DNA from 3 places in the Limibacillus sp. MBR-115 genome. Region 3 is predicted to be linked to each of the others. Evidence: predicted binding sites of a transcription regulator. Region 3 holds the regulator's gene; each other region holds the start of a gene.

What was found. Region 3 encodes PhoB, which activates phosphate uptake and scavenging genes when phosphate is short. Its sites were predicted from a motif close to TNTCATAAAACTGTCA; they were not measured.
Region 1: a site for PhoB is predicted at 5,655-5,670, ahead of ABIE63_RS01515 (Na/Pi cotransporter family protein). Genes of this name have one in related genera too.
Region 2: a site for PhoB is predicted at 3,529-3,544, ahead of ABIE63_RS02825 (putative 2-aminoethylphosphonate ABC transporter substrate-binding protein). Genes of this name have one in related genera too.

What each region holds. Positions count from the first base shown of each region.
Region 1 is NZ_JBEPTJ010000001.1:316,298-324,255, reverse strand. Features, by position in the region: gene ABIE63_RS01535 (Ig-like domain-containing protein) at 1-478, shown strand, start outside; gene ABIE63_RS01530 (efflux RND transporter permease subunit) at 513-3,689, opposite strand; gene ABIE63_RS01525 (efflux RND transporter periplasmic adaptor subunit) at 3,686-4,786, opposite strand; gene ABIE63_RS01520 (PadR family transcriptional regulator) at 4,788-5,399, opposite strand; gene ABIE63_RS01515 (Na/Pi cotransporter family protein) at 5,795-7,552, shown strand; gene galE (UDP-glucose 4-epimerase GalE) at 7,683-7,958, shown strand, end outside.
Region 2 is NZ_JBEPTJ010000001.1:598,162-606,119, reverse strand. Features, by position in the region: gene phnE (phosphonate ABC transporter, permease protein PhnE) at 1-561, shown strand, start outside; gene phnE (phosphonate ABC transporter, permease protein PhnE) at 561-1,376, shown strand; gene ABIE63_RS02830 (CocE/NonD family hydrolase) at 1,461-3,467, shown strand; gene ABIE63_RS02825 (putative 2-aminoethylphosphonate ABC transporter substrate-binding protein) at 3,627-4,661, shown strand; gene ABIE63_RS02820 (putative 2-aminoethylphosphonate ABC transporter ATP-binding protein) at 4,770-5,894, shown strand; gene ABIE63_RS02815 (putative 2-aminoethylphosphonate ABC transporter permease subunit) at 5,891-7,918, shown strand.
Region 3 is NZ_JBEPTJ010000002.1:337,320-345,277, reverse strand. Features, by position in the region: gene ABIE63_RS05215 (FtsX-like permease family protein) at 1-1,133, opposite strand, end outside; gene ABIE63_RS05210 (ABC transporter ATP-binding protein) at 1,139-1,840, opposite strand; gene phoB (phosphate regulon transcriptional regulator PhoB) at 1,914-2,657, opposite strand; gene phoU (phosphate signaling complex protein PhoU) at 2,650-3,408, opposite strand; gene pstB (phosphate ABC transporter ATP-binding protein PstB) at 3,457-4,203, opposite strand; gene pstA (phosphate ABC transporter permease PstA) at 4,314-5,606, opposite strand; gene pstC (phosphate ABC transporter permease subunit PstC) at 5,606-6,985, opposite strand; gene ABIE63_RS05180 (substrate-binding domain-containing protein) at 7,103-7,958, opposite strand, start outside.

The sequences.
Region 1 (7,958 bases), on a different contig from region 3:
TGTCGGAGAGGGGATTTCAGCGGGTGATCTGGCGTTGGAGATTATCGATTACGACGCCGACGGAAATCTGGTGGTTGGTGGGCAGGCGCCGGCGGACGCCCGGCTTCTGATCTATCTGGACAACAAAGCTGTCGGCGACACCCGGGCGGGGCAGGATCGCCGGTGGCAATTCTCGCCGGCGGAGCGTGTTGCTACCGGCACGCATCAGCTTCGGGTCGATCAAATCGACGGCGCTGGCAAAGTGGTGGCAAGGGTGGAAACGCCTTTCTATCGTGCCGGCGGCCAGGGGCCGCTAACCGGAGACGGTATTGCGGTCGTCCAACCTGGAAACAGCCTCTGGCGCTTGGCGCGCCGCGCCTATGGGGAGGGCATGCGCTACACCCTTATCCTGGAGGCGAACAAAGATCAGATACGCAACCCCGATCTGATCTATCCAGGGCAGGTTTTCATGATCCCAGAGGGGCAGGGCGTTCAGTAGTTCCGGACCCGCGGAGCCATTGCGATCAAAACGATCATTCGGCAGGCGAGGGGTTGGCCGCACCGCGTTTGGTTTGGCGTCTTTCTTTGCGAGCGGACCGCCATGCCTTGAACTTCGCACGGGCCATCAAGGCCGACGGCGTGACGAAAAGCGTTAGCAGTGTCGCAAAAGCCAGGCCAAAGGCAATGGCGGTTGATAGTTGCCGCCACCATTGAGTGGAGGGCGCGCCGATCTGCAGGTCGCGCGCCACAAAATCAATGTTCAGAGCGAGCACCATCGGCATGAGGCCGAGAATTGTCGTGACACTGGTCAGCAGAACAGGGCGAAGTCGCTGCGCGCCGGTGCGCAGTATGGCATCGAAGTCGCTGCGCGCCGTTTCCTTCAGACGATCATAGGTATCGATCAGCACAATGTTGTTGTTAACGACGATGCCTGCCAAGGCTATGACCCCTATCCCGGACATGACGATCCCAAAAGGTTGTCCGGTCAACAACAGCCCCAACATGACGCCGACCGTCGACATCACCACGGCGGTCAGGATCAGGAATGCACTGTAAAAGGAGTTGAACTGGGTCACTAGGATGATGGCCATCAAGAACAACGCCACCACGAATGCCTTACCAAGGAAAGCCTGGGCCTTCTGCTGTTCTTCATCTTCGCCCTTGAAGCGAATATTGACCAATGGGTCAGGTTCTTGTTCCAGCATCCAATTTTGAATCTCCGCCACCTTTTCGGAAGCCAAGACGCCGGGCGCGACATCGGCGCGCAGCGTCACTACGCGCTGGCCATCGACGCGCCTTAGCTGATTGATCTTGGGTTGCGCCGATCGGGTGACGAAGTTGCTGATGGGGATCGAACCCTGCTTGGTTTGAATGCGCAGATCGTCGAGGTAGGAAACTGTTCGTTCTCGCTCGGTCAGTCGCACCACGATATCGATCTCATCGTCACTGTCGTCGGGGCGATAACCGCCAATGATCATGCCGTTGGTGACCATGCGGACGTAACTTCCGATGAGGCTGATGTCCGCGCCGAACTTCGCGGCTTGCGCCCGATCTACCGTCAAATTCCATTCGATGCCGGGCAGGCTGCCGCCGTCTTCGATGTTGAGCAATCCGTCCATCGATTCCAGCTTTGCTGCAATGCGCTCGGCGGTCGCTGCAATGCGTTCAGGTGAATCCGAGCCGACCTCGATCTGGATTGGCTTCCCAACTGGCGGGCCGGCCTCTTCCTTGCGGGTTTCCAGATGAATACCTGCCAGATCGGCAGTACGGTCCCGAATATCGGCCAGGATTACATCTGCTTTGCGCCGGGCGAACCAATCGGTGAATTCAAGCTGGACGACCCCGATGATGTCTTCCGGTTCGTCACGCTGTTGGCCGGAGCGCGCCATGGAAAAGGCGTAAATGCTGTGGAACTCGCCGCGTTCTTCTTGGAGATCGAGAATTCGGTTTTCCACCTGTTGCAACAAGGTGTCGCGTTCTTGAATCGAGAAGTTGCCCTGCGCTCTGATTTGCAGCGCCGCGTTATCCGGCTCGATCTTGGGAAAGAACTCGATACCCTTGCCAAAGGCGCCATAAGCGAACTGGGCGGCGATCAGCACAGCCAGCGCAGTCACGAGCACCGTTCCTGGCCGTTTGAGTGCGCTCCGCAAAAGACGAACGTAGTAACCGGTAATTCCCGATAGATTGGCCAAATCCTCGTCGTCCGTCGCATCCGGTGACAGCGGTGCGGGACCGCTGTGGCTCGCGCGGCCGATGAGAGCACCAAGCGTTGGCACGAAGATGAGCGCCATGGCAAGGGACGCCGACAAGGTCGCAACCAGCGTAATCGGCAGGTACTTCATGAACTCGCCGACGATCCCTGGCCAGAAAACCAGCGGCAGGAAAGCCGCCAGCGTGGTCGCGGTCGCTGCGATGATTGGCCAGGACATGCGCTGTGCGGCTAGGCCATAAGCGCGGCCGCGCGGCTCGCCTTCATTCATCTTTCGGTCGGCGTATTCGGTTACGACGATAGCACCATCGACCAACATACCGACGGAGAGAATCAGACTGAACAGCACCACCACGTTGACCGTCAGGCCCATCGACCAAATAACCAGGATGCCGGTCAGGAAGGATCCAGGTATTGCCACGCCCACCAGACCGGCCGACCGCAGTCCCAGGGCTGCCACGACGACGACCATGACGAGTAGGATAGCGCTCAATACGTTGTTCTGCAGGTCGGACAGCATTGTGCGAATGTTGGTTGAGGCATCCTGGCTGTAGTTTACCTGGACCGATTCCGGCCAGTACTTCCGGGTCTGCTCCACCTTCTCGCGGACGAGTTCGATGGTCTCGATTATGTTCTCACCCGTGCGCTTTTGAATTTCCAGTGCCAGGGCAGGTTGGCCATTCACACGCACGAATCCTTCGGAATCCTTGAAGGTGCGCCGCAGCTCGGCCAGATCGCCAAACCGCACGACCTGATCGCCGTCGGTCAAGACCGGTAAATCCAGTACGTCTTTGTAATCTTCGAATAGACCGGGAACCTTGACCGGGAAACGTCCGGTGCCGTTGTCCAGTTCACCTGCAGCGACCAGCAGGTTGGAGCGGTTCACATAGGTAACCAGCTCTTCGGTATCGATTCCGTAGCTTTCAAGCATCAGTGGGTCGACGACGATCTCCAACCTCTCCTCGCGGTCACCATTGAGGTTTGCGCTCAACACCTGGGGGATGGTTTCCAGGCGATCCTGCAAGTCGCGCGCCAGACGTAGCAGCGTGCGTTCGGGAACCTGACCGGAAAGTGTCACGGTCAGAACTGGGAAGAGGCTGAGATTGACTTCGCTAACGACAGGCTCATCGGCTTCGTCGGGCAGGTCGGGCTTGGCAAGGTCGACCTTCTCGCGAACATCGATCAAGGCGCGATTGGAATCGAAGCCGGCGTCGAACTCCAGCAACACATTGGCGCCGCCAAGGAAGGCGGTCGAGCGCATTTCCTTGACGCCTTCTATGCCCCGCATTTCCGTTTCCAAAGGCTTGATGAGAAGGCGTTCGGCATCCTCCGGCGAGATGCCGTCGTGCGAGACGTTGACATAGAGGATCGGTATGTTGACGTCCGGCGAATCTTCCTTCGGGATCACGGCGTAGGCATAGGCGCCTGCGATCAACAGCAAAACCAGTGTGCTGATGACACTACGTTTATGGGATAAGCAGGCGGCTATCAGTGCCTTCATTGTGCGGTTCCCAAGGCCAGCGGCTCCAGGGTTTCGGCATCGATAGCCTTCACGTTCTCGCCTTCTTGGACGAACTCTTGCCCCACCACGATGACGGTGGCGTGTTCAGGCAGACCGGTGACCCACATGACATCCCGCGATTCATCGATGATCGATATCTCCCGAAAGGCCACCACGCCCTGGTCGTCGACAATGCGAACCCCCACCTTTCCATTGTCAGCCAGCGTCAGGATCGCCGGGCTGATACGGTGAGCAACGACTGAAACGCGAGGCAGAATCATCTCGGCGGTGATACCGGCAGGAACCGCGGCGTCAGGATTCGGCATGGTCATTTCCACCCGAAAGGTGCGGGTGCTGGATTCGGCAGAAGCGGCGATGAAAGAGACGACCGCCTCTCCACGGCCGCCGCCGACGAATCGCACTTGACCCTTCGTTCCAAGTTCGATTTGACGGATATCCTGCTCATTCGCGAAACCCACGATCAGGAGTGGGTCGAGGTCGACGATCCGGGCCACCATCTGGCCAATCTCCAGGTAACTTCCCAGCTCTGTCGGACGGCTTTCCAGGCGTCCTGCAAAAGGCGCCGATATGACCAGGTTCTCAAGCTCTATCTCGGCTTTCTTGACGGCGGCGTCGGCCGCCTCCAGTCCGGCTTTCGCACCTGCAAGCTGTGTCTGCGCGCGAAAGCCCTTGTCCGCCAGCTTTACATTGGCCTCATGTTCAATGCGGCGTTGTTCGCGGAGTGCCTTGGCTTCGGCGAGTTGCGCCAGACGATCCTCGGGAGAAAGGCGTGCAATGACGTCACCAGCAGCGACATCGTTTCCTTTCTCCACGAGCAGCTCAATGATGATCCCTTTGGTTTCGGCCTTCAGATCGACGGCGCGTTCCGGTTCCGTTGAGCCGCGCAATACAAGCTGTCGCTCGTGTGCCTCGGCCACGATCTGGCGGACGCGCACAGATTGGCGCTCGCTTAACGCAGAGAGATTGGCCGGTTCCTTTTGCGGTTGCGGCCCGGAGCCGTTGCCCAGGCTGCCTGAAGCGATCCAGGCAACGGCGGCGACAGCGATAAGAGAGGCAATGATTATCGATCGGTTCATCTCAATTTCCTAATTGTCCCGATTCTTTATACGGACTAGCAGCCGGTTTCATGCCGCTTGCAGGTCTGATTGATTGAGTTTTTTTGTGGGCAAGGTCGCTTAGCGCCGCCAAGAGTTCGGCGCGTTGCTGCCTGAGATAGGTCAAGGCGCCCTGATAAACCGCATGCCCAAAACCATGCACGAAACGCCCTCCTGGTGTGGCGCTTGTCAGATCGCACCCTTCCATTTCCTGGATCCTGGTTTCGTAAAACGCGATGCGATCATCGATTAACCGTCGGACCAGCGAGGGCTCCAGAAAGTGCGCAAAGCTCAAGGTGAAGAGGAAATCGGAGCGAAACCGATCAGGCGCTGGTTCCTGCTCCAGACGTTCTATCAACCTGGTCATCCCAAGGTCCGTCAACGCGTAGACTTTCTTGTCCGGGCGCTTTGTTTGGGTCTCCTGGCGACAGACTACGCTTTCTTCTTCAGTCAGCTTGTTGAGTGCAGGATAGATCGACCCGAAAGAAACCTCTTGCAAGGCACTGATGGGAATACTCTCAAGTGACTTCTTGATTTCATATCCACTGGCCTCGCCGCGACTGAGCACGGCCAAGCATAGGGCTTTGGTGTCCATTGCTTTTACAACTCGCTTGTTCTGTCGATAATATGGCGGTTTGATATATATCGAAATGATATAGATCAAGCTGTAAGAGAGACTTCGAATCAATTTCGTACATTTTTCACCATTCGCGGCACGACAAAGTCGTAGGCGATCGTCGGTGATTGACCTAATCAAGGATGGCCTATGATCATCCCGGTCCGGTCGCTAATAAGGGGATCGGAACGGCGGGGCGGCAAGAACGGCCATTTCGTTTTGCGGCTGAGAATGTTACAGTTTTATTACGGCGCGGCGGTGATTCGTAAGTTTCTCCGTGCTGCCCTTCGATTTTTCTGGATCGTGCCCGGGTTCCTGGTTGGGAACTGTCCGGGCATGGTGGTTCTTTAACCCTTGTCCGATCGGAAGTCGCGATGGACCTCAGTGGCACTGAAGTGATCATCAACCTTGTCGGCGGCGTGGCGCTCCTGCTGTGGGGCGTTCGCATGGTGCGGACCGGCATCACGCGCGCGTTCGGCGCATGGTTGCGGCGCGTGGTTGCCGCTGGCACTTCAAGCCGATTGCGCGCTTTCTTCTTCGGGATTTTGGTTACAGGGCTGTTGCAGAGTTCAACGGCGACGGCATTGGTCGTCGCGGGTTTCGCAAGCCGCGCCATGATGACCACGGCTGCCGCCTTGGCGATCATGCTAGGCGCCGATGTTGGCTCGACGCTTGTCGCCCAGGTTTTTTCGTTCGATTTGAAGAGCCTTTCGCCGTTGTTGATCGTGGCGGGTGTTACGGCGTTCCTCAGCAGTGAGCGGGCGCTCATTCGCCAGCTCGGGAGGGCCGGGGTCGGGCTCGGACTTATGCTTCTATCGTTGAAGCTGATTGTGGGATCGTCGGCCGCGCTTCGAGGGTCGGAGATTCTTCCTCTGCTCATGGAACGCCTGGGCGACGAGCCCTTGATCGCTTTCCTGGTAGCTGCGGTATTGACTTGGCTCGCGCACTCCAGCCTGGCCATGGTGCTGTTGTTTATGTCGTTGGCGACGGCGGGAATTATCGAACCGCTGCTGGGTCTGGCGCTGGTCTTGGGTGCCAATGTTGGCGGCGCCATCGCTCCGGTCGCAATGACCGCCGGGTCAGGCGCGCTGGCCAGGCGTCCTCCGGTCGGCAATTTGATGATGCGGTTTATAGGTGCGGCGCTGCTGCTGGGCTTCCTGCCGGAGTGCCTTGCGTTGTTGGAGCGTCTAGAAGGGGACTCGCCGCGTCTTATCGTCAATGCCCATACCGGATTCAACTTGGCTGTTGCGTTGGTATTCCTGCCGCTAACCGGCATTGTGGCCAAGCTGTTGGAGCGCCTGTTGCCGGATGTCGAGCAGGAGGAGGACGACAGCCGCCCGCGCTATCTCGACCCTGATGCCGTCGACACGCCGTCCGTGGCACTTGCCAGTGCCGCGCGCGAAACGTTGCGTCTCGGCGACATGGTGGAGCAGATGTTGCGGCAGTCGATGGAGGTCTTCTGCAAGGACGATCAGAAGTTGCTTCGTGAAATATCCACACGCGATGACGACGTGGATAAGCTCTATGAGGCCATAAAGATCTATCTGACACGCCTGTCCCGAGAGGAAATGGATCGCGAGGAAAGTCAGCGGCATACGGCCATCCTAACCTTCACGACCAATCTGGAGCACATCGGCGATATCATCGACAAGAACTTGATGGAGTTAGCCGCCAAGAAGATTAAGAACCGTCTGCTGTTTTCCTCCAGTGGGCTGAAGGAAATCGAGAAACTCCACGCCGTCGTCATGGATAACCTTGGCTTGGCGCTGAACGTGTTTGTTTCCGAAGACGCCGGGCTTGCGCGTCAGTTGCTCGACCAGAAAGTCACCATTCGCGCGCTTGAGCAGAAACTGGCCGAATTGCACTTCGAGCGGGTAAGCGCCGGGCGCCAGGAATCCATTGAAACCTCGGCGCTCCATCTTGACGTAATTCGTGATCTGAAGCGCATCAATGGCCACCTGACGTCAGTTGCCTATCCGATATTGGAGAGCCGCGGAGAACTTGCGCAGAGTCGCCTGCGTAAACGTGATGCGGCCAGCGGATCCGACAAACCGGCCAAAAAGCGCCAGAATCTGCCGGAAGAAGCGAGTAATCTGGAAGCAAGCGGGAATTGCCGCCCAGCCAAAACCTGAAGGGCGGCCGGTTGGGCAAAACGATTCCGCCGGCGGGAATCTTTCTGTCATCGTGGCTGGACGGAGGATGGCAAATCGGGCCATTCTCGCGTGGCTTCTTTGGGCCAACGCGAGCAGGTAGGTTAACCGTGTGATTGACGACAGGAACAAAACCGTCCTGGTGACAGGCGGCGCAGGCTACATTGGAAGCCACTGCTGCAAGGCTCTTGCCCGAGCCGGGTTTGAACCCGTTGTTTACGACAACTTGTCCGGCGGCCATCGAGAGTTTGTGAAATGGGGCCCTTTGATAGAGGGGGATGTGCGCGACGGCGCAGGTCTGCAGGCGGCGATTGAACAGACGCAACCGATCGCGGTTCTCCATTTTGCCGGATTGATCGTCGTATCGGAGTCCGTGCGAGACCCGGGC
Region 2 (7,958 bases), on a different contig from region 3:
ACCATGACCGTAACGGCAACGGTCGTCGGCATTCTGATATCCGTTCCCATCGGCGTCGGGGCTGCGCGCAATCTGGCGCCGCGTCCCGTTTACTACGTTTGCCGCTCGATCATTGCGCTGTCGCGGGCCCTGCAAGAAATCATCATCGCCATTCTTTTTGTTGCAATGTTCGGTTTTGGCCCCTTCGCGGGATTCTTGACCTTGTCGTTTGCCACCATTGGTTTTCTCGCCAAATTGCTGGCGGAGGATATCGAAGACATTGACGAGAGCCAGGCGGAAGCGGTTCGCTCGACCGGTGCAAGCTGGCTTCAGCTCGTGAATTACGCCATTCAACCGCAGGTCATGCCGCGATTGATAGGCTTGTCGCTTTATCGTCTGGATATCAACTTCCGAGAGTCGGCGGTGATTGGAATCGTCGGGGCGGGCGGTATCGGCGCCACCTTGAACACGGCGATTGATCGTTACGAGTATGACTCGGCCGGCGCAATTTTGCTGATGATCATCGCTATCGTCATGGTGGCGGAATATTCCTCCGGCTTCGTTCGCAAGTGGGTGCAGTAATGCCGATTACAAAAACTTCCGATTCGGCTGTCTGGCGCAAGCGCACAACCTTGCAACAGTGGGTGTTGTGGGGCGGTTGGTTCCTTCTCGTGGTCTTCTTTATCTTCTGTTGGCAGGTGATGACGAAGGATACGATCTGGTATTTCGTGGCCGATGCGCCGACCCAGGCCGCCGATTTGGGCGGACGGATGTTTCCGCCTCGCTGGTCTTACATCGAAGTCCTTTGGGCCCCTCTTTGGGACACGCTGAACATCGCAACCCTGGGGACGCTCCTAGGCATCGCCATTGCTATACCGGTGGCCTTTCTGGCCGCCCGAAACACGACACCCAGCGTCCTTTTCGTACGACCGATAGCGCTTTTCATCATTGTGTCGTCGCGTTCGATCAACTCGCTGATATGGGCTCTGTTGCTGGTGGCGATCATAGGTCCGGGGATTCTGGCGGGAATCGTCGCCATCGGCCTTAGGTCGATCGGCTTTGTCGCTAAGCTCCTTTATGAGGCGATTGAGGAGATTGACGAAACTCAGGTCGAGGCGATCTCTGCGACCGGCGCATCTGCCGCACAGGTCGTGGACTACGCTATTGTGCCGCAGGTGTTGCCAGCGTTCTTCGGCATTTCGGTGTTTCGGTGGGATATCAACATCCGAGAGTCGACGATTCTGGGCTTGGTCGGCGCCGGAGGCATTGGCCTCCAACTTCAGGCATCGCTGAATGTACTGGCCTGGCCGCAAGTAACCATGATTTTCATCGTTATCCTTGGAACCGTGGTGTTGAGCGAATGGGTGTCCGCGAAGGTTCGCCACGCGATCATTTAGGCCCCCGGCATCTTTCTTCGTTGTTGATCGCACCATTAGTTCGGCAAGATCGTTCTCTTGTCCGCACTTGGGAGGGTGTACCTCATGTCCGGTAATGCTGTGGCGAGCCATGATGTGTTGGAAAACGTCTGGATAGAGATGGACGACGGCTGCCGGCTCGCGGCGCGCATTTGGCTCCCGCGCGGCGCCGATGTGGTACCCGTTCCGGCAATTCTTGAGTTCCTCCCTTACCGCAAGCGCGATGGCACCGCGCAGCGTGACGAAACCAATTATCCGACCTTTGCCCAAGCCGGATATGCCGGTGTGCGTGTTGATATGCGTGGCAACGGCGAATCGGACGGCCTGATGACCGACGAGTACACGCAGCAGGAATGGGATGATGCTGTCGCGGTCATCCACTGGATTGCGGCGCAACCTTGGTGCAGCGGCAAGGTCGGCATGATGGGAATCTCGTGGGGCGGCTTCAACGCCCTGCAGGTAGCGGCGTTGGCGCCCGAGCCCTTAAAGGCCGTGATAGCGCTCTCCACGACAGTGGATCGTTACAACGATGATATCCATTACAAGAACGGCTGCCTTCTAAACAGCAACCTCAGCTGGGCTGCTTCGATGCTGTCGCGCAGCTCCCGCCCGCCCGATCCTTTGTTGGTTGGGGAGCGTTGGCGCGAGATGTGGCGCGAAAGGTTGGAGAACCTACCGCCGTTGGTCGCGATTTGGTTCGGTCATCCGCACCGTGATGCCTACTGGAAGCACGGCTCCATCTGTGAGGACTATGGTGCCTTGAAAGCCGCAGCCTTGGTGATAGGTGGGTGGGCCGACGGTTACAAGAATGCGCCGCCGGCTGCTGTGGCGGGCCTTGGAGGCGTTGCCAAGGCCATCAACGGCCCATGGATTCACAAGTATCCCCATTTCGCCTATCCCCACCCGCGCATCGATTTCTTCGCTGAGGCGCTGCGTTGGTGGGACCGCTGGCTCAAGGAGGAAGACAACGGCGCGGAAAACCTGCCCGCCTATCGTGCCTATATCACGCAAGCCGTTCGACCGACACGCTGGCGCGAAAGAGACCCTGGACGTTGGGTCGGAGAGCAGACCTGGCCCTCCGATAACATTGAACCATTTAGCCTGTTCCTTATCCGGGATGGCAGCCTGTCGGATGAAGGTGGCACCCAGGTTTCGGTGTCATTGAAGTCACCGCAGGATCTGGGGCTGGAATGCGGGGAGTACTTCTCAGTCGCACCTGATGGTCAGTTGCCCGGCGACCAGCGGATCGATGGCGGCGGGTCTCTTCTGTTCCAGTCTGATGTTTTGGTTGCGCCCTTGGAAATTCTGGGGCGACCGTTTCTCACCTTGAAGGTCGCAATCGACGCCGCAGTCGGTCATCTGATCATTCGACTGATCGATTTGGCGCCGGACGGTGCGGCACACCGCGTTTCATGGGGCGTCCTCAATCTCACGCACCGGCGCGGCAATGAAACGCCGGAGCCAATGGTCCCCGGTCAAGTCGAAGACCTACAGATCGTGCTTGATGAATGCGGGCATCGCTTTTTGGCGGGGCATCGTTTGCAACTGGCAATTTCCACCGCCTACTGGCCTCTCATTCAACCGCCGCCGACGGCGGTAACCGCAACGCTGGAGTTGGGTGCGGCGGCGCGTCTGACCTTGCCCTGCCGTACCGTTTGCGATGATCGCTATGACTTCGAAGAGCCCGAACTTCCGCCTGTTCCAACTTACAAAATTTGTGAGCCCAAGCAGAACCGGCGCTGGATTGAACGCGACCTCAATAGCAACGTGACCCGATACTGTATCCTGGAGGACAGCGGCGTGGAGGAGTTGCCGGACCACGGGTTGCTGCAGCAGGAGGTGCGTCGGGAAACCTGGTCGATTTCTCCGGAGGATCCGACAACGGCTACTGCGGATCTGCATTTCACGAGTTGGCGCAAGCGCGGCGACTGGGAGGTCCGTACCGAGATTCAAGTTGAGGCGACGACCGACGGTGAGCTTTTCGTCTTCGATACAACCTTGGAGGCCTACGAAGGCGATCGCGAAGTCTTGGTGCGGCGTTGGCGCGATACGATACCTCGCTTGCTTCTTTAGGTATCCGAATTGAGTCGGGCCGTCTCGCCCAGAAGAAGATTGTTACGATACGTGACGGCGGTGTAATATTTCTGTAATAATTTTGCCGCGAAACCGATAGAGTTCGGATTCTAAAAAGGCAAATCAACGAAATTCACCACAGGGAAGAGGTCTTCTGACATGAAATTATCTCAACGTAGTTTGCTGGGGGGAGCATTCACCGCCCTGGCCATGTCCATGATGCTCAGCACCGCCGCCAAAGCGGAGGCGTTGACCGTCTATACGGCCATCGAAGCCGAGGACTTGCAGAAATATGCCGAGCGCTTCAATGCGGCCCATCCGGATATCGAAGTTAAGTGGGTGCGCGATTCGACGGGCATCATCACGGCCAAGCTTTTGGCTGAGAAGGACAACGCCCAAGCCGATGTAATCTGGGGCTTGGCCGCTACGTCGCTGCTTCTGATGAAGAGTGAGGGCATGCTTGAGCCTTACGCGCCCAAGGGTGTGGAAAAGCTCGATCCAAAATTCCGGGATAAAGCCGATCCGCCAGCTTGGGTGGGCATGGACGCCTGGGTCGCGGCCATCTGCTTCAACACCGTCGAAGGCGAGAAGAACGGCCTGCCGGTTCCCACATCTTGGGAAGATCTGACCAAGCCGGTCTATCAGGGTCACGTTTCCATGCCGAACCCGAACTCTTCGGGCACGGGCTTCCTGGACGTTTCCAGCTGGCTCCAGATGTTCGGCGAAGATGGTGGCTGGGCCTATATGGACAAGCTCCATGAAAACATCCGCTACTACACGCACTCCGGCTCCAAGCCCTGCAAGGACGCTGCTCGCGGCGAAATCGCCATCGGCGTGTCCTTCGCCTTCCGTGGCGCGAAGTCCAAAGCCGAGGGCGCCCCGCTTGAGGTTGTGATTCCTTCCGAGGGTATCGGTTGGGACATGGAAGCGGCGGCAATCGTTAAGGGTACGGATCACATGGATGCCGCCAAGACGCTCATGGACTGGCTCATTACCGAAGACGCGATGAAGATGTACAACGAAGGCTATGCCGTCGTCGGCATCCCCTCGCTGGCCAAGCCGGTCGAGCATTTCCCGGACGGTATCCTGGAAGCCATGATCGACAACGACTTCGAGTTCGCTGCTCGTAATCGCGAGCGGATTCTGAAGGAATGGCAGACGCGCTACGACAGCAAGTCGGAGCCCAAGAGCTGAGTAAAGCGAAAGGGGACCGTCGGTTCTCAACGTGACAGCCAGGGGGCGCCTGTTCGCAGGCGTCCCCGCCATTCATTTCTTAACGCCGGAACCTCAGGAGCGGAATACATGGCCGTAGCCGAAACCGCAGGTATGGGTAAAGCAAAGCTCTCCACACAAGAACCCTTCCTGCGCATCGAAAATGTCATAAAGCGCTTCGGAGAGTTTGTTGCACTTAAAGAAATCTCGCTGGAGATATACCCTGGCGAATTCGTTTGTTTTCTCGGCCCTTCCGGTTGTGGAAAGACGACCCTTCTGCGGGCGATAGCCGGGCTCGACATTCAAAGCGAAGGGCGCATCTATCAAAATGGCGAGGATATTTCCGCGTTGCCGCCCAGCGAGCGGGATTTCGGCATCGTGTTCCAGTCTTATGCTCTGTTCCCCAACCTGACGGTCTCGAAGAATGTGGCCTATGGGTTGGAGAATCGCCGCATGCCGCGCCAGCAAGTGCAGCGGCGTGTTACCGAACTTTTGGAGTTGGTCGGGCTGCCCGATCAAGGAGACAAATACCCAGCACAGCTCTCCGGCGGCCAGCAACAGCGCGTCGCCTTGGCGCGGGCCCTGGCTCCTTCGCCGAATCTGCTGCTGCTCGACGAGCCGCTTTCGGCACTCGATGCGAAGGTTCGCACGCACCTGCGCCACGAAATCAAGCTATTGCAGCGCGAACTTGGCGTGACCACGGCGATGGTGACACACGATCAGGAAGAAGCTCTGACCATGGCAGACCGCATCGTCGTGATGAACCACGGCGTCATTGAGCAGGTCGGGACGCCTGAGCAGATTTATCGGGAGCCTGAATCCGCTTTTGTAGCCGATTTCATCGGCGCCATGAATTTCCTGACCGGAGAAGTCACCGGCCAAGATAGCATCACGATCGAAGGTCGCCAGTTGCGCTGCGAGACAGGCGAATTAGCGGTTGGTAAGGCCGTAACCTTGGCGCTGCGCCCGGAAGAGGTTGAAGTCCAAACCGACACCGGCGCGCAGGACAACAGCCTTGATCTGAAGATTGTCTACCATGAGTTCCTGGGGCCGGTGGTGCGCCTGCACCTGGGGTGGGAAGTCGGGCAAGCGCCGCTGTTGCGCCTTGAATTGCCTGCAGAACAAACGCGGGCGGATTCCCTGAAGAACGGCGCGCCTTTGACCGTTCGCTTGCCGGCGCGTGGCCTGAGGATATTCGGACGAGGCGAGCGATGACTGCGCCGAACCCAGCAGTAGCCTTGCAGCCTGCGCGCCCGTCGAGCGGTCCGATCAAGGCGAAAGTCAGTCGCGACGACTGGATGATGCGCGGGCTGATAATGGTCATTGGCCTCTATCTTCTGATAACCCTGGCCTTTCCCCTCTATGCGATGATGTCGCGCTCGGTCGAGGTTTACGATTTCCGCTTCGATGCGGTGATGATCGAATTTGAGGAAGATGGTCAGTGGATTGACAAGGGCTCGGCGGCGGACTGGGTGGAACGCCTGAGCCAGCCAATCAATAACGGACTGCTGCCGACCGCACGTACACGCATCGCCGCGTCTGAATTTCTTTTGAAATCGGAGCGCCAGGGCATTGACGCTTTTCGTTTCACCGACACGACCGAAGAGGGAGGGACGCTTCTCTACGACGGCAACCTGACGGAATCCGGACAGACATTGGAAGTCGGGCGCGGCGATCTTTCCCGTGTTTTCTTGCGCCCCATGCCGCAACTCGGCGCGCGGAACTACCAGATCTATTTCCAGACACCGACGTTGCGTCTGTCGATCGTCAACAGCCTTTTCATTGCCAGCCTGACAACCATCATTACGGTGTCGCTGGCATTCTTTTTTGCTTACGCGCTAACGCGAAGCTGCATGCCCTTCAAGGGGCTGTTCCGCGTGATTGCCCTTGTTCCCATTCTGGTTCCTTCGCTGCTTCCCGGCATTGGGCTTGTCTACCTGTTTGGTAATCAGGGGATGATCAAGGAAATGCTGATGGGGGAGTCGATCTACGGCCCCATTGGCATCGTCATAGCATCGGTCTTTTATACCTTTCCGCATGCCTTGATCATCATCCTGGTAGCCTTGTCGATCGCCGATGCCAGGCTCTATGAAGCTGCGATCGCCCTTCGGGCCTCCAAACTGAAGACGTTTTTCACCGTAACTCTGCCCGGTGCGCGCTACGGTTTGGTTTCTGCAGCTTTTGTGGTTTTCAACCTGGTGATCACCGACTTCGGCGTGCCCAAGGTTATCGGTGGCCAGTACAACGTGCTGGCGCTGGACATCTACAAACAGGTTGTCGGCCAGCAGAACTTCGAAATGGGCGCCGTGGTCTCGGTCGTTCTGCTGTTCCCCGCGGTCTTGGCTTTTGCCATTGATCGCTCCATGCAGCGTCGCCAGGTGGCGCTGCTCTCGGCACGCGCCGTTCCCTATTCGCCCAAGAAAAGCAGGCTCTTCGATTTATCCATGTTCGGTTACTGCACGTTGGTCGGACTCTTCATCATGGGTCTTCTGGCGGTCTGTCAGTATGCCGCGTTGGTGAAGTTCTATCCCTATAACCTGGAATTGGGCCTGAAGAATTATCAGTTTGGACGCATGGATGGCGGCGGTTGGGGTTCCTACCTGAACTCAATTCGTCTTGCGCTTTACACCAGTATTTTTGGAACCGCGGTGGTTTTTATCGGTGCTTATGTCGTTGAAAAAGGCCGCGGGTTCCAGTTCGGTCGCTCCAGTTTTCAATTCCTCGCAATGATGCCGATGGCGGTGCCGGGTATGGTTTTGGGACTGGCCTATGTGTTCTTTTTCAATGATCCAGACAATCCGCTAAACGCGCTCTATGGCAGCATGACCATCCTGGTGATCTGTACGATCACCCACTTTTATACCGTGTCGCACCTGACGGCCGTCACCGCGCTCAAACAGATGGATGCCGAGTTCGAGTCCGTTTCGGCTTCATTGAAGCAGCCGTTTTACCGAACGTTTGCGCGTGTGACGGTACCGGTTTGCTTGCCCGCGATTCTCGATATTTCGATCTATCTGTTTGTCAACGCCATGACCACTGTGTCTGCTGTCGTCTTCCTCTATTCGCCCGATACCACGCTGGCATCCATCGCCATGTTGAACATGGATGACGCCGGTGATATCGCACCGGCGGCGGCCATGGGGATGATGATTTTCTACACCAACGCCTGCGTTCGATTGATGCACGCGGGTTTGACGCATGGCTTGATTGGCAAGACGCAAGCTTGGCGGCGCGCCTAGCGTGCCCAAGCCCATGTTTCGTATCGGCGGGTCTTGCTTC
Region 3 (7,958 bases):
AGCAGTAAGGGCTGCGGATAAAGGCCGCCCAAGCTTGAAAGGTTAAGCCGGTCGGCCAAGAGAGGACCGACCGCCAAAGGTACGGCTGCGCCGATGGCAAGCCCTATGGCTATGCCAAGTCCGGCGATGGCAAGAATTTGCAGAAGGTATGTCAAAAAGATCTGACGGGCCGAGGCGCCGAGCGCCTTCAAGGTGGCAATCACCTTGCGCTTCTCACCCAGGTAGCTGCGCACGGCGTTGGCGACTCCGACGCCCCCAACCAGCAATGCCGTCAGCCCAACCAGAGTCATAAAAAGGGTGACACGTTCGACGAAACGCTCCATCCCAGGCGCACCACCCGCTACGTCGACGATCCGCCACCCTGCCTCGGGAAAACGCTCCTTGGTCGCATCTATCCATTGCTCCGGCGTCAATCCGTCGCGCGGCTCAAGACGATAGTGGTGGTAGGCGAGGCTCCCCGGCTGCAGCAACCCGCTCCCTTCGAGGCTGGCCAACCCCACAAGCACCCGCGGCCCCAGGGTAAAGGCGCGCGCCGCACGGTCAGGCTCGCGTTTGACCGTACCGCGAACCTCATAGTCGACGTTACCGATTCGCAAGGCATCGCCGGCCTCTATTTCCAGCGCCACCAACAAAGCGGTGTCGACGAGCGCACCCCAGCGGCCGTCTCGATAGGCCAGAAGGTCCGGCAGGTCTGATTGCGGGTCGCTTTTGAACGCGCCATACAGCGGGTAGGCCTCATCAACCGCTTTCAACTCGACTAACCGCTGTCGTCCCTGCGTCGTGCCATCCGGTTGCAGACCGCTGCGCGCCATGGTGCGCAGGTCGGCTGTGCGCGAGAGGCGCTTGCTGCTGTCACGGAACCAGGACTCCTCTGCCGCGCTGGCCTCACGATGGATCAATCGAACCTCAACGTCGCCGCCGAGCAGTGCGCGCCCGTCCGTACGAAGCGATGAAAGCATCGCCTCGGACAACGACCCGACCCCTGCGATCGTCGCTACTCCCAGCGCCAGGCAGGCTATAAAAATCCGGAATCCCTTCAGGCCGCCTCGTAATTCTCGGCGTGCCAGTCTGAAAGGCTGGGCTAGGCTTCCTAGAAGCGACAAGGTTTGCTCGTTCTTTGTGATGCTGGACAAGAAATTTACTGAGCCGCCGCCGACAGACGGCTGTCCGCTTCGATGCGACCGTCCAGGATTCGTACTTGGCGATCACAGCGCTCGGCGAGGGCAGGATCGTGCGTAATCAACAAAAGAGTCGTACCTTGCTTGCGTTGCAAAGTGAAAAGCAGCTCTATCACCTGACGCCCCGTCTCGCCGTCCAGATTGCCTGTTGGCTCGTCGGCCAACAGCAGTCGCGGGCCTGAGGCAAACGCGCGCGCCAGAGCTACACGCTGCTGCTCACCCCCGGAAAGCTGCCAGGGGAAATGTGTGAGGCGCTGACCGAGCCCAACTTGCTCCAATACCTCGGCTGCACGCGCAAAAGGGTCAGGTGCTGCCGCGAACTCGAGGGGCACCGCGACATTCTCCAGGGCGTTCATCGTTGGAATCAGGTGAAAATCCTGGAAAACGATGCCGATACGATCACGGCGAAAGCGCGCGAGCGCGTCCTCATTGAGATTCGTCAAATCGGTTCCATCGATTTGAACTCGGCCCGCGGTTGCCCGCTCCAGCCCGGCGATCAACATCATCATGGAGGACTTGCCGGACCCGGACGGCCCCACGATGCTCACCGTTTCGCCGGCCTCGATTTCGAGGTCGAGCCCGCGCAGTATCTCCACCGGGCCGGAGGCCGCCGACAGGGTCAAACGAACGCCTTCCAACTGAATTACCTTTGATTCTTCCATAACGGATCTCACGGCGTTCGCTCCCAAATAAAGACCCTAACGATTTGGGCGCGAGGTCCGCTAAATCAAGCGGCTATTTCATGGCTATCGCGTCACCGTCTGTCATGGGCTTGTCGAGAGCATAGCCCGCCGCCCTGACCGTGCGGATCAAATCGGCCTCGTCGCCCTCGTTCAACGCCTTGCGCAAACGCCTGATGTGCACATCCACCGTACGCGGCTCAACGTAGACATCGTGTCCCCAAACGGCATCGAGAAGCTGCTCCCGGCTAAATACGCGCCCCGGGTGCTGCAACAGATGGCGCAAGAGCCGATACTCGGTCGGGCCGAGATGAACGTTGCGGCTTCCACGTCGGACCCTATGCGCAACGAGATCCATGATCATGTCTTCGAACTCAAGAGTATCCGCCGCCAAGGCCGGCTGCGCCCGACGCATGACCGCCCGCAATCGGGCGACCAGCTCCGCAGGGGAGAACGGTTTGGTAATATAATCGTCCGCGCCGCTGTTGAGCCCGCGAACCTTGTCGCCCTCTTCGCCACGCGCCGTCAGCATCACCACGGGCACATCTTTGGTCTCCGGCCTGCGACGGAGTTGGCGGCACACTTCGATGCCCGATGTCAGGGGCAACATCCAGTCGAGCAGAATGATATCCGGCGTTTCCTCCTTGACCATAACCAAGGCTTCTTCACCGTCACGGGCCGCAGCCGTTCGGTACCCCTCGCGTTCCAGGTTGTAGCGCAGCAATGTCACCAAGGCGTCTTCGTCCTCAACGATGAGCACCAGCGGTTTGACGGCCTGCGAAGCGTTACGTTCAAGCATCGTGGTTCCCACCCTCCGCCTCCTGGCTGTCTTGCGTGAATACAGTGTAGCTCGTGGTATCGCCTTTGGGGCGCCCTTCGGTCAGATGCTTGCCTGTCACCAGAAAAGTCACGACCTCCGCGATGTTAGTCGCATGGTCGCCGATGCGTTCGATATTCTTGGCTATGAACAGCAGGTGTGTACAGGTCGTGATTGAGCGTGGATCTTCCATCATGTAGGTGAGAAGTTCGCGGAACAGGCTGGTGTACATCTCGTCCACTTCCTCGTCCCGTCGCCACACTTCCGCAGCGCGCTCGACATCGCGTTCCACATAGGCATCGAACACATCCTTGATGGAGGTTTCGACAAGCTGCGCCATACGCGGGATCGCGTACAGCGGTTTGATCGGCGGCAGTTGGTTGAGCGCCAGTGTGCGTTTGGCGATATTCCGGATGTAATCGCCGATCCGTTCCGCGTCGGAGGAAATTTTCAGGGCGGAGATTACATCGCGAAGGTCGATGGCCATTGGCTGGCGAAGCGCCAGCAGCCGGACCACCATTTCGTCGACCTGGTGCTCCAGTCTGTCCAGTTCGGCGTCGTTTGCGACCACTTTCCCGGCCAGGTCGGAGTCGCGCCTCACCAACGCTTGGATTGATAGCGAAAGCTGACTTTCGGCTATCCCGCCCATCCGCACGATCGACTGCGTCAGCAGATCCAACTGCTCGTCGAAAGACCTGACGATATGATCCTTGTGCTCGTTGCCCGTTCCCATGTTCTTCTCCCGCCTCTGCTGGTTCGGCCCTACCAAGTCTATCTTTGATTAGCCAAACCGGCCCGTGATGTATCCTTGAGTGCGTTTGTCCTTCGGAACGGTAAACACGGCGTCGGTGTCACCTTCCTCGACTAACTCGCCCAGATGGAAAAACGCCGTGCGCTGCGACACGCGCGCGGCCTGTTGCATCGAATGTGTGACTATGACGATTGTAAAGTTGCGGCGCAGGTCGTCGATCAACTCCTCGATCCGCGCAGTCGCTATGGGATCAAGAGCGGAACAGGGTTCGTCCATCAGGATCACCTCGGGGCTAACCGCTATGGCCCGGGCGATACACAGGCGTTGCTGCTGGCCGCCGGAAAGACCCGTGCCCGGCCCATCAAGCCGATCCTTCACTTCCTCCCAAAGCCCGGCCTTACGCAGACTCGATTCGACAATCTCCTCGACGTCGGACCGGTTGCGTCCGATCCCATGTATGCGGGGTCCATAGGCGATATTGTCGAAGATCGACTTCGGGAAAGGGTTCGGTTTCTGAAATACCATGCCGACGCGGGCGCGCAGCTGTACCACATCCAACCTGGGATCGTAGATATCTTCGTTGTCCAGATGCAGTTCGCCCGTCACGCGACACCCGTCGATAACATCGTTCATACGGTTCAAGCAGCGAAGATAGGTGGACTTGCCACAGCCGGACGGCCCGATCAGGGCAGTCACCTGGTTGGCGTTTATGTCGAGATTGACGCCGCGCAGCGCATGCTTCTCGCCGTAGTGAACATTCACGTCCCGCGTCACCATCTTCGGATTCGCGGGGTTGGCAAGCGGTGCTTCACCAACGCCTTTGGAAGCCGGTAATTCTTCCTGCGCGATCTCGGCGACCTGCTCCGGCTGGGCCATCTGTTGCTCTCCTACCATTTTCGTTCCAGACGCTGACGTAGAAACACCGCCACGCCATTCATTACGATGAGAAATCCGATCAACACCAAGATCGCCGCAGAGGTTCGTGAAACGAAGCCTCGCTCTGGGCTGTCCGCCCAGATGAACACTTGCGTTGGCAGCGCGGTCGCAGGTTCGGTGATGCCGCCCGGTGCCGAGGTGATGAAGGCATTCATGCCGATCAACAACAGGGGCGCCGTCTCACCCAAAGCTTGCGCAAGACCGATGATAGTGCCGGTCAGAATGCCCGGGATGGCAAGCGGCAATACGTGGTGCATGACAACCTGGTGGCGCGAGGCACCCACACCCAACGCCGCCTCCCGGATCGAGGGAGGCACCGCCTTGAGCGCCGCCCTGGTCACGATGATCATCGTCGGCAAGGTCATCAACGAAAGAACCATGCCACCAACCAGCGGCGACGAGCGCGGCAAACCGAAGAAATTCAAGAACACCGCAAGACCGAGCAACCCGAAGACAACGGACGGCACCGCGGCCAGGTTGTTGATGTTCACCTCAATCAAGTCCGTCGCCCGGTTTCTAGGCGCAAACTCCTCCAGATAGACGGCGGCGGCCACGCCAACCGGAAAGGATATGAGAAAACAAACCATGAGCGCGTAAAAGGAGCCCACCAAGGCGCCCGCCAGCCCCGCCAGTTCCGGGAAGCGACTGTCCGCATTGAAGAACAGCGCCCAGTTGAAGGGCTTGGATATGGCGCCGGAAGCGGCCATCTCGTCATACCAGGCAATCTGCTTGTCGGAGACGCGGCGCTGGCTCTCCGGCGTATCGCGGTCGATCAGACCCTTGTGGAGCTGATCCATCGGATCGGCAAAGGGGTAGGTGACCGTTATCGTCTGGCCGATCAATCGCGGATTCTCCACGACCGTATCGCGAAGCATGTACTGAGCGCCCCGACTCAGCATGTCGTGAAAGTCCCGACCATCACGACGCGAGAGTTCTTGAGAAACCAACCCCTCGAAGCCGCGACGAACAATGCCCCGGAAATCGCCTGACCCCGGGTCTTCGGCCTCGACCTTTGCCGGGTCGACAAACACCTGGAAGGTGACGTGGCTTTGAGTAAAGGCGGGCGAGCCATTCATCATCAGAGATACCAGCAGAACGCCCAGAAGCAAAATCGCCGTGCCAATGGCCGCGATTCCATAGAACTGCAAGCGTCGATCCGCCGCGTGACGGCGACGGCGACGGGCTTCCTGGGCCTTGCCAAACCAATCGAACTTCGCTGTTTGGGGTGATTGCATCGAGGCCATCAGTCGTACTTTTCCCTGTATTTCTGGACGATCTTCAACGCCAACACATTCAAGAACAGCGTGATGACGAAAAGCAGCAATCCGAGCGCAAAAGCGGCCAGCGTCTTCGGGTTGTCAAATTCGGTATCGCCAATCAGCAATGTGACGATCTGCACCGTCACCGTCGTTACGGAATCAGCAGGGTTAACCGTCAAAGTGGCGATCAGGCCCGCCGCCATCACCACGATCATGGTTTCGCCAATGGCGCGTGAAACCGCGAGCAGAACACCGCCGACGATGCCCGGTAGGGCTGCCGGCAACAGCACGTTGCGGATCGTCTCAGCTTTCGTGGCGCCCATCGCGTAGGAGCCCTCGCGGAGCGATCGCGGCACTGCGGCTAACGCGTCATCGGACAACGAAGAAATGAATGGCAAAATCATGATGCCCATCACCGATCCGGCCGCCAGGGCGCTGTTCGGCGCGACATCAAGCCCGAGGGAGTTTCCAGCCTCGCGTAAGGCCGGCGCCACCACCAGAACGGCGAAGAAGCCGTAAACCACCGTCGGTATGCCCGCCAGAATTTCCATGATCGGTTTCACGATTGCGCGGAGCCGGCTGTTGGCGTACTCCGCCAGATAGATAGCCGCAAAAAGCCCGATCGGCGTTGCCACCAGCATTGCAATCGCGGCAATCAACAAGGTGCCCATGAAAACCGGGATGGCGCCAAAAGCGCCCGATCCGGCAACCTGATCGGCGCGGATGGGAATCTGCGGTTCCCAATTGAGGCCGAACAGGAACTCGCTCACCGGCACGCGTTCAAAGAATCGGAAAGCCTCGAACAGCAAAGACGACACGATGCCCAAGGTTACAAGTATGGCCAACACTGAGCAGGTGACCATCAGTCCGGATAGTATTCTCTCCACGGCCTGACGCGCGCGGAAATGAAGGGCGATGCGTCTGTAGCTGACGAACAAGATGGCGGCAGCAAGGCCGAGAGAGGCCGCCAGCATCGACCAGGAGGCAACGGCTTTCCACGCGTTCAGCCGGGCTGCCGCTTCCACCACAAAGGGGTCCGGCTCGCCAAACACCAGACCACGCGAAACCGAGCGTATCTCGGCCAGCAGGAGGTTTTCCTCGCCCTGCAGCAAGCCTTGCAGTTGCTCCGGCGGAAGTGAGGCGAGCAGGGCGGCGTCCAGGATAACAGGCTCGAGCGCCGCCCAGACAAGAACGAACAACAGGCAGGGTACGCCAATCCAAAGCGCTACGAAGCTACCGTGGTAAGAAGGCAGGGAATGGGTGGCGGCGTTGGCTTGGGCCGCCAGACGGACAATGCGGTACCGTCCAAGGATGAAGCTGGCCAGAGAGATCGCAATCAGCAAGATGAAGGTGGTCGACAGCATCTTGAACGGGTCGCTTCCTTATGCCTGTTCGAAAGCTTGAGCAGGCTGGTTCGGGGGTCGTTTGCAAAAGACGCTCACGGCCGCCTTTTAGGGGCGACCGTGAGTTTCCCAGGTTGATTAGTTGGTGTAACGGGTCATGCCCATTGCGCCAATGACTTGCTCCTGCACCGCCTGACGCTTCTCGTCGGAAAGGGCGACCAAGCCACGCTCGTTCAAGTAACCGTCGGAGGCCATCGCTGCGTCGCTCATATACTCGGCAACGAACTCCTCAAGGCCGGGGATCACGCCGCGGTGCGCGTTCTTGATGTACACGAACAGCGGGCGGGAAACGCCGTAGGATCCATCGGCAATGGTGTCAAACGTCGGCGAAACACCCTCGACCTTGATGCCCTGCAACCGGTCCTCGTTCTCGTAGAGGAACGAATAACCGAAGATACCGTACGCATTCGGATCGGCTTCGAGGCGCTGAACGATCAGGTTATCGTTCTCGCCGGCTTCGATGAAAGGTCCGTCCTGGCGCATACGCTGGCAGACGGCTTTCTTTTCGTCCTTGGGCAGCGCATCAATGGCTGCAAAGGTCTCACAACCTTCTTCCATAACCAGTTCGACGAAAGCATCGCGGGTACCCGACGTCGGGGGCGGGCCGAAGACCTGAATCTTCGTGTCGGGGAGGCTAGCGTCGATTTCGCTCCACCTTTGGTACGGGTTGTCCACAATCTGGCCGTCGATCTCGACCTTCGCGGACAGCGCCTGGAAGAGCTGAGCCTTGGTAACGTCGATCTCTGCGCCTTCTCTGGAAACGGCGATGGACAGACCATCGAAACCGATCAGGGCCTCGGAGACGCTGGTGACGCCGTTCTTGTTGCAAAGCTCCCATTCGGATTGCTTCATGGCGCGCGACGCGCCGGTGATATCCGGGTGCGCTTCGCCGACGCCCTGGCAGAAGATCTTCATGCCGCCACCGGTACCGGTG